Regions from separate parts of the Pseudomonas sp. GW823-FHT06E10 genome, predicted to be linked through region 2. Evidence: predicted binding sites of a transcription regulator. Region 2 holds the regulator's gene; the other holds the start of a gene.
The links. Region 2 encodes sigma-54, which starts transcription at its own class of promoters, with help from an activator protein. Its sites were predicted from a motif close to ANTGGCATNNANNTTGCTNT; they were not measured.

Region 1 (5,855 bases), on a different contig from region 2:
AAGGAAAACGGTGGCTACACGCTGATGAACTTCAGCCAGTTGCTCGATGACGAGTTGCAGGTGGTCCTGGTCTACGGCAACGACGTGCCACGGGTGCTGGAATTGTGCACTGAAGTGGGCATTACAGCCGAGCCATCCCTGGAAGCCCTGAAAGTGGCGATCCACGTCTGATCCAGACACTGTCAATAAAAAGGAATCCTCGCGACGACCGTCTATCCTGAGGGGGCATATCACTTTTCGGGAGCGTCACCATGGGTTCTACGTTCAACAGCCTGGTTGCCTTGATCATTTTTGTCCTGGACATCTGGGCCATCATCAACGTCTTCAAAAGTAGTGCCGGGACCGGGATGAAAATCCTCTGGGTACTGCTGATTGCGCTGTTGCCGGTGCTGGGACTGATCATCTGGGCCATTGCCGGGCCGCGGGGCAACGTCAAACTCTGAGCGTCGACACTGAACCTGTGGGAGCGTGGCTTGCCCGCGATGCAGGCACCTCGGTCTGTCAGTTACACCTCGGTGATCCCATCGCGGGCAAGCCCGCTCCCACAGGATTGGGGCACACCGAACAAGTGAGGTTCGACCTGTCATGTTGCGCGACGTAGAATGCGCGCCTTTCCCGGCCAATCGAGACGCTCGATTGGCCATCATGGGCGGGTAACCGTCCGTTGCCACCCGCATTCATCGGAGCACTTCCCATGAGCAACATCCCTGCCAGCGACTACCTGGAAACCCTCTACGAAGGCTACGGCCAGCGTTTTCGCATGGAAAAACTGCTGCACGAAGTGCGCACCGAGCACCAGCACCTGGTGATCTTCGAAAACCCGCGCATGGGCCGGGTGATGGCGCTGGACGGCGTGATCCAGACCACCGAAGCCGACGAATTCATCTACCACGAAATGCTCACCCACGTGCCGATCCTGGCGCACGGTGCCGCCAAGCGCGTGCTGATCATCGGCGGCGGTGACGGCGGCATGTTGCGTGAAGTGGCCAAGCACCGCAGCGTCGAGCACATCACCATGGTCGAGATCGACGGCACCGTGGTCGACATGTGCAAGGAATTCCTGCCGAATCACTCCAAGGGTGCATTCGATGATCCACGCCTGAACCTGGTGATCGACGACGGCATGCGTTTCGTCGCCACCACCACTGAAAAGTTCGACGTGATCATTTCTGACTCCACCGATCCGATCGGACCGGGTGAAGTGCTGTTCTCGGAAAACTTCTACCAGGCTTGCCACCGCTGCCTGAACGAAGGCGGCATCCTGGTGACCCAGAACGGCACGCCGTTCATGCAGATCGAAGAAGTGAAGACCACCGCCGGTCGCCTGCGCAGCCTGTTCCCGGACTGGCACTTCTATCAGGCCGCCGTACCGACCTACATCGGTGGTTCGATGACCTTCGCCTGGGGCGCCACCAATACCGCTTATCGCAAGTTGTCCCGCGAAACCCTGCAACAGCGCTTCGCGGGCAGCGGCATCATCACCCGCTACTACAATCCTGAAATCCACATCGGCGCCTTCGCCTTGCCGCAATACGTGTTGCAGGCAGTGAACAAGCCAAGTAACGACTGATGGATTGAAACGCAGACCTGTAGGAGCGAGCCTGCTCGCGATGGACGTGAACGATGACGCGGGATGTCTGATTTAACACGGCGTTCTCAAGTTTTTCGCGAGCAGGCTCGCTCCTACAGAAATTTGCGATGGGTGCAGATCCACCGGAACAATTAGCCAGCTAACAAGGTCGAGATAGAGGTAGGCCCATCCATGGGTTTTATCGAGGAGGCACCAATGCAAAAGTGGAAGGTCACTTTCGTGGATGATCATGGCGAAACCATCAACGAAGTCTTTGAGTGCATCGAGCGCCCGGACTACGAGCGTGCTGCCAAGCTCATCAAGGCCCGGCTTCTTCCTGTCGCCGCCGAACTGGATCTGAACGATCTGGAAGGGCGGACCAGTGACGCGAGCGTCAAAGAGCTCAAGTCCCAGAACAGCATTCAAATCCTCGACATTACTCCAATCTGAACAACACCTGTCGCATTCGCATCCAGGCCTTGGCACGGGCTCTGTCTTGAGGCTACTCTGCAAGCGAGATCAGCGAATGAATCGCTAAGGTCTGGTCTTGTAGCTCCATGCTTGTTTCCCGCCGGCACATCGGTTGCCGTCGCTCGCGCTGTTCGGTTGCGGGTGAGGGAGTACGGAAAGTCTATCCATCGTTTTGAGGAGGACGTTTCATGAGCACAGCCTATCAAGAAGACATCAGCAGCAGCGTGCTGCGCCGCATGAAAGAAGGCGGTTTTGACTTTTCACGGTTTCATCCCATCGAGTTCTACGCCATTTTCCCGGATGAGGAGCGGGCACGCAGGGCGGCAGGTCATTTCCACCGTGGTGAATCCCTGGATGCGCAAGTCAGTGTGCGCGACGACGGCGCCTGGGCGCTGGAGCTGTGCAAGGTCATGTATGCCACCTACGACGATATCGGCGACTTCGAACAGGGTTTCGAAGCAGTGGTCGAGCCTCTGGGCGGCATCATCGAAGGCTGGGGTGTGAAACAGGAGGTTCGAGGGCGACTCGCATAACCTTATGAACAGTGACAATCAGCAATCACGGCTGACCTTTGGGTTGGCCGTTTTCATTTGTGGGTGTTGGACAGCAAAAAAAAAGCCGCCAGGGCAGGCGGCTAAAAGGGAAGTTCGATGAGCTTTTCAGCGAATGCCTGGATTATCCGTACCCATTGGCGGGCAGTGAAATCAACTCTGACTATGCTGGTGATAGGCGACCACCACGCCTTGCAATGAAGCGGGGGCGATCAGGTTGGGGCATTTACCGCACAGGATTGGTGCGGTACGTGCGCGTTGATTATCCAACCGATTGAAATTTAAGCGTTTATGCCGATGGCACGGGCCTTGCGAAGGTCTGGACGTCCGAGTGACAAGGAGTACGGCATGATCCGCACCTATTTTGATGAGATGTACGATGCCGGCGGCCAGGTCCGCCCGCATTATCGGGAGTTTGCCCGTTGGCTGGCCGAGACGCCTGACGAGCTTCTGGCACAACGGCGACGCGAGGCCGATCTGTTGTTTCATCGCGCCGGGATTACCTTCACGCTCTACGGGGACGAGCAGGGCACAGAGCGCCTGATCCCCTTCGACACCATTCCACGCAGCATCCCCGCCAGCGAATGGCGGATTGTCGAACGCGGCTGCATCCAGCGGGTCAAGGCGTTGAACATGTTCCTCGCCGACCTCTACCACGAGCAGCGCATCATCAAGGCCGGCATCATTCCGGCCGAGCAGGTGCTGGCCAACGAGCAGTACCAGTTGGCGATGCAGGGCCTGGACCTGCATCGCGATATCTATTCGCACATCTCCGGCGTCGACCTGGTGCGCGACGGTGACGGCACCTACTACGTGCTCGAAGACAATCTGCGTACGCCGAGCGGCGTCAGCTACATGCTCGAAGATCGCAAGATGATGATGCGCCTGTTTCCCGAGCTGTTCGCGGCGCAACGCATTGCCCCCATCGACCACTACCCGAACCTGCTGCTTGACACCCTGAAAAGTTCAAGCCCCATCGATAACCCGAGCGTGGTGGTGCTGACGCCGGGGCGCTTTAACAGTGCGTTCTTCGAACATGCGTTCCTGGCGCGGGAAATGGGCGTGGAACTGGTGGAGGGCGCGGACCTGTTCGTGCGTGACGACAAGGTCTACATGCGCACCACCGACGGGCCGAAAGCGGTCGACGTGATTTATCGTCGCCTCGACGACGCCTTCCTCGATCCCCTGGCCTTCAATCCGGAATCGATGCTTGGTGTGCCGGGGCTGCTGTCGTCCTACCGTTCCGGCAACGTGGTGCTGGCCAATGCCATTGGTACGGGGGTAGCGGACGACAAATCGGTGTATCCGTTCGTTACCGACATGATCCGTTTCTACCTCGATGAAGAACCGATCCTGAAGAACGTGCCGACCTGGCAATGCCGTAATCCGTCTGAGCTTTCCCATGTGCTGGCCAATCTTCCAGAACTGGTGGTCAAGGAAACCCAAGGTTCCGGCGGGTACGGAATGCTGGTGGGGCCGGCGGCGACGGCGGCGGAAATCGAAGCCTTCCGTGCGCGGATCATCGCCAAGCCCCATGCGTATATCGCGCAACCGACGCTGTCGCTGTCGACCTGTCCGACCTTTGTCGAAAACGGCATTGCGCCACGCCATATCGACTTGCGGCCGTTTGTTCTGTCGGGTCGTGAAACCCGGGTCGTGCCCGGCGGCTTGACCCGCGTCGCCCTGCGCGAAGGCTCCCTGGTGGTCAATTCCTCCCAGGGCGGTGGAACCAAGGACACCTGGGTGGTCGAGGATTAAAGGAAGCCTGTCATGTTAAGTAGAACTGCCTCGGATTTGTATTGGATGTCGCGTTACCTGGAGCGGGCGGAAAACCTCGCCCGGATGCTCGACATCAGCTATTCGCTGTCGCTGATGCCGCAGGACGGTCGTGGCGACGGTTTGCACGAACTGGCCATGCCGCTGTTGATCACCGGCACCCTGGACGATTACCTGGAGCGCCATGGCGAACTGCATGCCGAACGGCTGCTGCATTTCTTCGCCCTGGATGCGGCCAACCCGGCGAGCATCTACAGCTGCCTCGGTGCGGCACGGGCCAGTGCCCATGCGGTGCGTGGGCGCATCACCGCCGACATGTGGGAAAACATCAACGCCACCTGGCTGGAAATTCGCGGCATCGCCGAACAGGGCCTCAGTCGCTATGGCATGAGCCGTTTCTGCGAGTGGATCAAGGAACGTTCCCACCTGTTCCGGGGTGCGTCCTACGGCACCATCATGCGTAACGATGCGTTTCGCTTCATTCGTCTGGGGACCTTTATCGAACGGGCGGACAATACCTTGCGTCTGCTCGATGCCCGCTACGAAATGGCCGGCGATCAGGCCGAAGCGGTCAGCGATGGCACCGCTCACGCGTATTACCAGTGGAGCGCGTTGTTGCGGGCGTTGTCGTCGTTCGAGGCCTACACGGAAATCTACCGCGACGCCCCCGGCGCCCGGCATGTGGCGGAGTTGCTGTTGCTGCGGGCCGATGTACCGCGATCCCTGCGCGCCTGCACCGAAGAAATCGACCAGATTCTCTCGCAATTGCCGGGGGCCAACGGTCGCCCGGCACAACGCCTGGCGGCAGAAATGGACGCACGCCTGCGCTACACCGGCATCCATGAAATTCTCGAAGAAGGCCTGCACGCCTGGCTGACCGAGTTCATCCCGCTGGTGCGCCAGTTGGGTAACGCGATTCACAGTTCTTATCTGGAGGCCGCATGAGACTTTCCATTAGCCACGAAACCACCTATCACTACGAAGACAAGGTGCGGGCGAGCATCCAGTATCTGCGCCTGACCCCCCACGACAGCGAGCGCCAGCACGTGCTCAGCTGGCAGCTCGACCTGCCACGTCCGGTGCGGGCGCAACTCGATCCGTTCGGCAACATCCTGCATGTGCTGACCATGGACGAGCCCCATGAGGCGATCATCATCGGTGCCCGTGGCCAGGTCGATATCGACGAATTGCGTGAGGCCGAACACGAGAGCCAGTCGGCACTGCCGTTTCTGCGCTTCACCCGTTTGACCGAAGCCGACGCCGCCCTGCGTGCGTTCGCCGAGAAGGAATGCAGGCAACGCCGCGATCGCACGGCGCTGATTGATCTGATGCATGGCCTCAACCAGCATATGACCTACACACCGGGCTCCACGGAAGTGGACACCAGCGCGGCCCAGGCCTTTGCCGGACGGTCCGGCGTGTGCCAAGACCACACCCACGCGTTTCTCGCCTGCACCCGCAGCCTGGGCATTCCAGCGCGCTATGTG
Region 2 (5,855 bases):
CAGCCTATCCGTATTCAGGCCGACGATGCCCAACTGGACGACAAGCAAGGTATTGCTACCTATAAGGGTGACGTGATCATCACCCAAGGCTCGATGAAGGTGACAGGCAACACCGTTACCATCACCCGCACCCCGGCTGGCGACATTGACGTAGTGACCTCGGTGGGCAACCTGGCGTACTTCGAGCAATTGCAAACGGCTGGCGACACCAAGCCTGTCCAGGGTTGGGGCGTGACGATCCAGTATCACGCTTCGCAAAATCGCGTCGTACTGATCGACAAGGCCAAAGTTGTCGACAAGGACAACAACGTCACCCAAGGCGAGAAAATTGTCTACGACACGGACAAGAAACTCGCCAGCGCCGGTCGAGCCACAGGCAGCAAGATCACCGAGGCGCGTCCGCGTATCGACATGGTGATCCAGCCGAAGAAGAAAACCGACGAGAAAAAGGCCCAGTAATGGCAACTCTGAAAGCTCAGCATCTGGCCAAGAGCTACAAGAGCCGCCAGGTCGTGCGTGACGTCAGCCTGTCCATCGACAGCGGCCAGATCGTCGGCCTGCTTGGCCCGAACGGCGCCGGCAAGACCACCTGCTTCTACATGATCGTCGGCCTGGTGCAAGCCGACCAGGGCCGCGTCCTGATCGATGACCTGGACGTCAGCCACCAACCGATGCACGGCCGCGCAAAGGCTGGTATCGGCTACTTGCCGCAAGAAGCATCGATCTTCCGCAAACTGTCGGTGGCCGACAACATCATGGCCATCCTCGAGACCCGCAAGGAACTCGACAAGGCCGGTCGTCGCAAGGAGCTGGAAAGCCTGCTGCAGGAATTCCACATCAGCCACATCCGCGACAACCTGGGCATGAGCCTGTCCGGTGGTGAGCGCCGTCGCGTGGAAATCGCCCGCGCCCTGGCCACCAACCCGAAATTCATCCTCCTCGACGAGCCCTTCGCCGGCGTGGACCCGATTTCGGTCGGCGACATCAAGCAGATCATTCACCACCTCAAGGCCAAGGGCATTGGCGTGCTGATCACGGACCACAACGTTCGTGAAACCCTGGATATCTGTGAAACCGCCTATATCGTCAATGACGGCCAACTGATTGCCGAAGGCGACGCAGAGACCATCCTGGCCAACGACCTGGTCAAGGAAGTGTATCTGGGCCATGAGTTCCGCCTGTAAGCGCTGAGCCGTGCCCAGGCAGTTGCCCGGGCACCTGACCAGCCACTCACCAGCGCTTCCGTGCCGACAAGCGTGGTCAGCCCTCGACAAGGGCAGCGCTGCAACACAGCTTTATAGTTTTTTATTGTTACAGCGCTCTAGGCAAACCCTTTAGTTTCAGGCATATAATTTGCTTAAGTTTGGCGCCCCGGCGCCCTGTAGTGGATGGCGCATGTGCGCCGGCGAATAAGGTGTTAAGCCCCTGCCATGAAACCATCGCTAGTCTTGAGAATGGGCCAGCAGCTGACGATGACACCGCAGCTGCAACAGGCCATCCGCCTGCTCCAATTGTCGACCCTGGACCTGCAACAGGAAATCCAGGAGGCCCTGGAGTCCAATCCGATGCTCGAACGCCAGGAAGAAGGCGACGACTTCGACAATTCCGACCCCCTGGCCGACAACGCCGAACAAAAGCCCAACACCGACATCCAGGAGCCCTCCTACCAGGAGAGCGCCCCGACGGTTGATAACCTCGATGAGGGTGACTGGAACGAGCGTATCCCCAACGAACTCCCCGTCGACACCGCGTGGGAAGATGTTTACCAGACCAGCGCCAGCAGCCTGCCCAGCAATGATGATGACGAGTGGGACTTCACCACCCGCACCTCGGCCGGCGAAAGCCTGCAGAGCCACTTGCTGTGGCAACTGAACCTGGCCCCGATGTCCGACACCGATCGCCTGATCGCCGTAACCCTGATCGACTGCATCAACAATCAGGGCTACCTGGACGAAACCCTCGAGGAAATCCTCGAAGCGTTCGACCCGGAACTGGACATCGAACTGGACGAAATCGAAGCCGTCCTGCACCGCATCCAGCAATTCGAGCCCGCCGGCATCGGCGCCCGCAACCTGGGCGAATGCCTGCTGCTGCAATTGCGCCAGCTGCCTGCCAAGACCCCTTGGCTGGCCGAGGCCAAGCGCCTGGTCACCGATTACATCGACCTGCTTGGCAGCCGCGACTACAGCCAGTTGATGCGTCGCATGAAGCTCAAGGAAGATGAGCTGCGCCAGGTCATCGAGCTGGTCCAGAGCCTCAACCCGCGCCCGGGCTCGCAGATCGAGTCCACCGAAGCCGAGTACGTCGTTCCTGACGTCATCGTGCGCAAGGACAACGAGCGCTGGCTGGTGGAGCTCAATCAGGAGTCGGTGCCACGGCTGCGGGTCAATGCCCAGTACGCCGGTTTCGTGCGCCGCGCCGACACCAGCGCCGACAATACCTTCATGCGCAATCAGTTGCAGGAGGCCCGCTGGTTCATCAAGAGCCTGCAAAGCCGCAATGAAACCCTGATGAAGGTTGCCACCCAGATCGTCGAGCATCAGCGCGGCTTTCTGGAGTACGGCGACGAAGCCATGAAGCCGCTGGTCCTGCATGACATCGCCGAAGCGGTCGGCATGCATGAATCGACGATTTCACGGGTGACCACCCAGAAGTTCATGCACACCCCCCGGGGCATTTATGAACTGAAGTACTTTTTTTCCAGTCACGTAAGCACCTCCGAAGGCGGCGAATGCTCGTCCACGGCGATCCGGGCGATCATCAAAAAACTGGTTGCAGCGGAAAATCAGAAAAAGCCGTTGAGTGACAGCAAGATCGCTGGTTTACTGGAGGCACAAGGCATTCAGGTGGCTCGCCGCACCGTCGCCAAGTACCGCGAATCCCTCGGGATCGCGCCTTCGAGCGAACGCAAGCGGTTGATGTAGGGCCACGCCACAGCGTTCCAGTGGTAGATCATCTGATCTGCCGCTTTATGCACTGGCAACGAAGGAGAAGCTGTATGCAAGTCAACATCAGTGGACACCAACTGGAAGTGACCGAACCTCTTCGCACCTACATCGGCGAAAAACTCGAACGATTGGAGCGACATTTCGACAAGATCACTAATGTGCAGGTCACGATGACCGTCGAAAAACTGAAGCAGAAAATCGAAGCCACGCTGCATATTCCCGGGAATGAAGTGGTCGCCAACGCGGAACATACCGATATGTATGCCGCGATCGACGCACTCACCGACAAGCTGGATAAACAACTCAAAAAGCATAAGGAAAAGACCCAGAGCCTCCTCCAGGGCGCAACCGGTCGTTAACACTCCCAACCCATGATCCGACTTGAAAGTATCCTGACCCCCGGCCGTTCCCTGGTGAACGTGCCGGGAGGCAGTAAAAAGAAAGCCCTCGAACAAATTGCCAATCTTATCGCCCGCGAAGTGCCGGCCCTGGAGATGCAAGATGTCTTCGAGGCGCTGATCGCCCGTGAAAAACTCGGTTCCACCGGGTTTGGCAATGGCATCGCTATTCCACATTGCCGTCTCAAGGGCTGTGTTTCGCCCATCAGTGCATTGATGCACCTGGACGCCCCTATCGATTTCGACGCCATCGACGGCGCGCCGGTTGACCTGCTGTTCGTGCTGTTGGTCCCGGAAGCCGCCACCGATGCGCACCTTGAGCTGCTGCGACAGATCGCCAGCATGCTCGACCGCAAGGAAGTTCGCGAAAAGCTGCGTAGTGCTGCAAGCAACGAAGCCCTGTATCAGGTTGTCCTTGACGAGCAAAACGGTCAGTAATCATGCGCTTGATCATCGTCAGTGGCCGTTCCGGCTCAGGTAAAAGTACCGCCCTCGACGTTCTTGAGGACAGCGGCTACTACTGCATCGACAACCTGCCAGCCGGTCTGCTGCCGGAGCTGGCCGAACGCGCCCTGGTTCATACCGAGATGTTGCAGCCGCTGGTCGCCGTTTCCATTGACGCGCGCAACCTGCCCAGCCACCTGTCACGCTTCCCCGACCTGCTCGAGGAAGTCCGTGCCCGCCACATCCAGTGCGATGTGCTGTACCTGGACGCCGACGAAGAAACACTGCTCAAGCGCTTCTCGGAAACCCGACGGCGTCACCCCCTGACCAACGCCAACCGCTCGCTGGCCGAAGCCATCAGCGTCGAGAGCGTCCTGCTCGGGCCGATTGCCGACCTCGCCGATCTCAAGATCAACACTACCAGCCTGAACCTGTATCAACTGCGCGATGCCATCAAACTGCGCCTGTTGAATCAACCGGAACCCGGTACTGCGTTCCTGGTGGAATCCTTCGGCTTCAAGCGCGGCATGCCGGTGGACGCCGACCTGGTGTTCGATGTGCGCTGCCTGCCCAACCCTTACTGGAAACCGGAGTTGCGCGAACAGTCCGGGCTCGATCAACCGGTTGCCGAATACCTGGCGGCTCAGCCGGATGTCGAAGAGATGTTCCAGGACATTTCCACATACCTGCTAAAGTGGCTGCCTCGCTTTGCCGCCAGCAACCGCGCCTACGTCACCATTGCCATTGGCTGCACTGGCGGACATCACCGTTCCGTCTACCTGACCGAGCGTCTGGGGCAAACGCTGCAACAATCCCTGAAGAACGTCCAGGTCCGCCACCGCGACCTCAGCTAAAGGATTCACATCGCGATGCCTGCTCTGGAAATCGAAATCATCAATAAACTGGGTCTGCACGCTCGCGCTTCTGCAAAATTCGTTGGGGTAGCAGGTCAGTTCCCGTGCCAGATCAGGGCCGGACGTACACCACAGTCCATGGTCGATGGCAAAAGCATCATGGCGATGATGATGCTGGCCGCCGGCAAAGGCACCACGATCCACTTGAGCACAGAAGGCGAGCAGGAACAGGAAGCGCTGGATGCTCTGGTGGCGTTGATCAACAACTTCTTCGACGAAGGCGAGTAATACAACCACAAAAGCCCCTCACCACAAATCAAGCGAGGGCCGTATCCATCACCATCATCAAACAAAACCCCATCAGCAGCCCGAGACTGGCAAGCTTGTCATGACCATTGCGGCGCGACTCGGGAATGACTTCGTGGGTCACCACCAGCAGCATCGCCCCTGCCGCCAGCGCCAATCCCAAAGGCAGCAGCAGTTCGGCCAGGCTCACCAGCCACGCGCATAGCAGTGCGAACACCGGTTCTACCAAACCTGACGCCGCACCGATCAGGAACGCCTTGCCCCGGGACATCCCTGCCCCGGCCAGCACCAAAGCGATGACCAACCCTTCCGGTACATCCTGCAAGGCAATGCCCATGGCCAGGCTGTCGGCGTCAGGCATTGCGCCACCGGCCGAAACACCTACCGCCATGCCTTCCGGGATGTTGTGGGCGATGATGGCAAATACGAACAGCCAGATCCGCGGAGCAATGACCGGTCGTTCCAGCGTGCCGACCAGCATGTCCGGGCTGGCGCCAGAGACCTTCCGATCCACCAGGAACAACAGGAAGGCGCCGAGCATAATGCCGAAGCTGATCAATCCACTGGACGCCCAAGGTGACAGTCCAAGCCCTTCGGCGGCAGAGATGCCCGGAACGATCAGCGAAAATGCCGTCGCAGCCAGCATCACGCCAGCGCCAAAGCCAAGCAAAGTGTCGCTGAGCCTCTGCGGCATCCGCCGAATCACCAACACCGGCACCGCGCCCAGCGCGGTACCCAAGGCGCAGATCGCACCGCCCTGCAGTGCGCGCAGCAACTTCGGCTCAAGGTCGAGCCATGCCAGCCCATGGGCAACCAAAAGGCTCATTCCCGCCAGCAGTAACAGCGATCCAAACGCGTAACGAAACATCCGTCCATTTCCGATCGCCAGTGTTTCAGTGCCCATA

Region 1: a site for sigma-54 is predicted at 2,889-2,908, ahead of AC1Q6Y_RS22465 (circularly permuted type 2 ATP-grasp protein). Genes of this name have one in related genera too.

The regions. Positions count from the first base shown of each region.
Region 1 is NZ_JBXAHJ010000015.1:129,682-135,536, reverse strand. Features, by position in the region: gene AC1Q6Y_RS22490 (hypothetical protein) at 1-171, shown strand, start outside; gene AC1Q6Y_RS22485 (PLD nuclease N-terminal domain-containing protein) at 252-443, shown strand; gene speE (polyamine aminopropyltransferase) at 695-1,570, shown strand; gene AC1Q6Y_RS22475 (hypothetical protein) at 1,787-2,020, shown strand; gene AC1Q6Y_RS22470 (ribonuclease E inhibitor RraB) at 2,230-2,574, shown strand; gene AC1Q6Y_RS22465 (circularly permuted type 2 ATP-grasp protein) at 2,941-4,350, shown strand; gene AC1Q6Y_RS22460 (alpha-E domain-containing protein) at 4,363-5,313, shown strand; gene AC1Q6Y_RS22455 (transglutaminase family protein) at 5,310-5,855, shown strand, end outside.
Region 2 is NZ_JBXAHJ010000013.1:12,661-18,515, forward strand. Features, by position in the region: gene lptA (lipopolysaccharide transport periplasmic protein LptA) at 1-459, shown strand, start outside; gene lptB (LPS export ABC transporter ATP-binding protein) at 459-1,184, shown strand; gene AC1Q6Y_RS20300 (RNA polymerase factor sigma-54) at 1,431-2,924, shown strand; gene hpf (ribosome hibernation-promoting factor, HPF/YfiA family) at 2,999-3,307, shown strand; gene ptsN (PTS IIA-like nitrogen regulatory protein PtsN) at 3,320-3,784, shown strand; gene rapZ (RNase adapter RapZ) at 3,787-4,644, shown strand; gene AC1Q6Y_RS20320 (HPr family phosphocarrier protein) at 4,660-4,932, shown strand; gene AC1Q6Y_RS20325 (ZIP family metal transporter) at 4,961-5,854, opposite strand.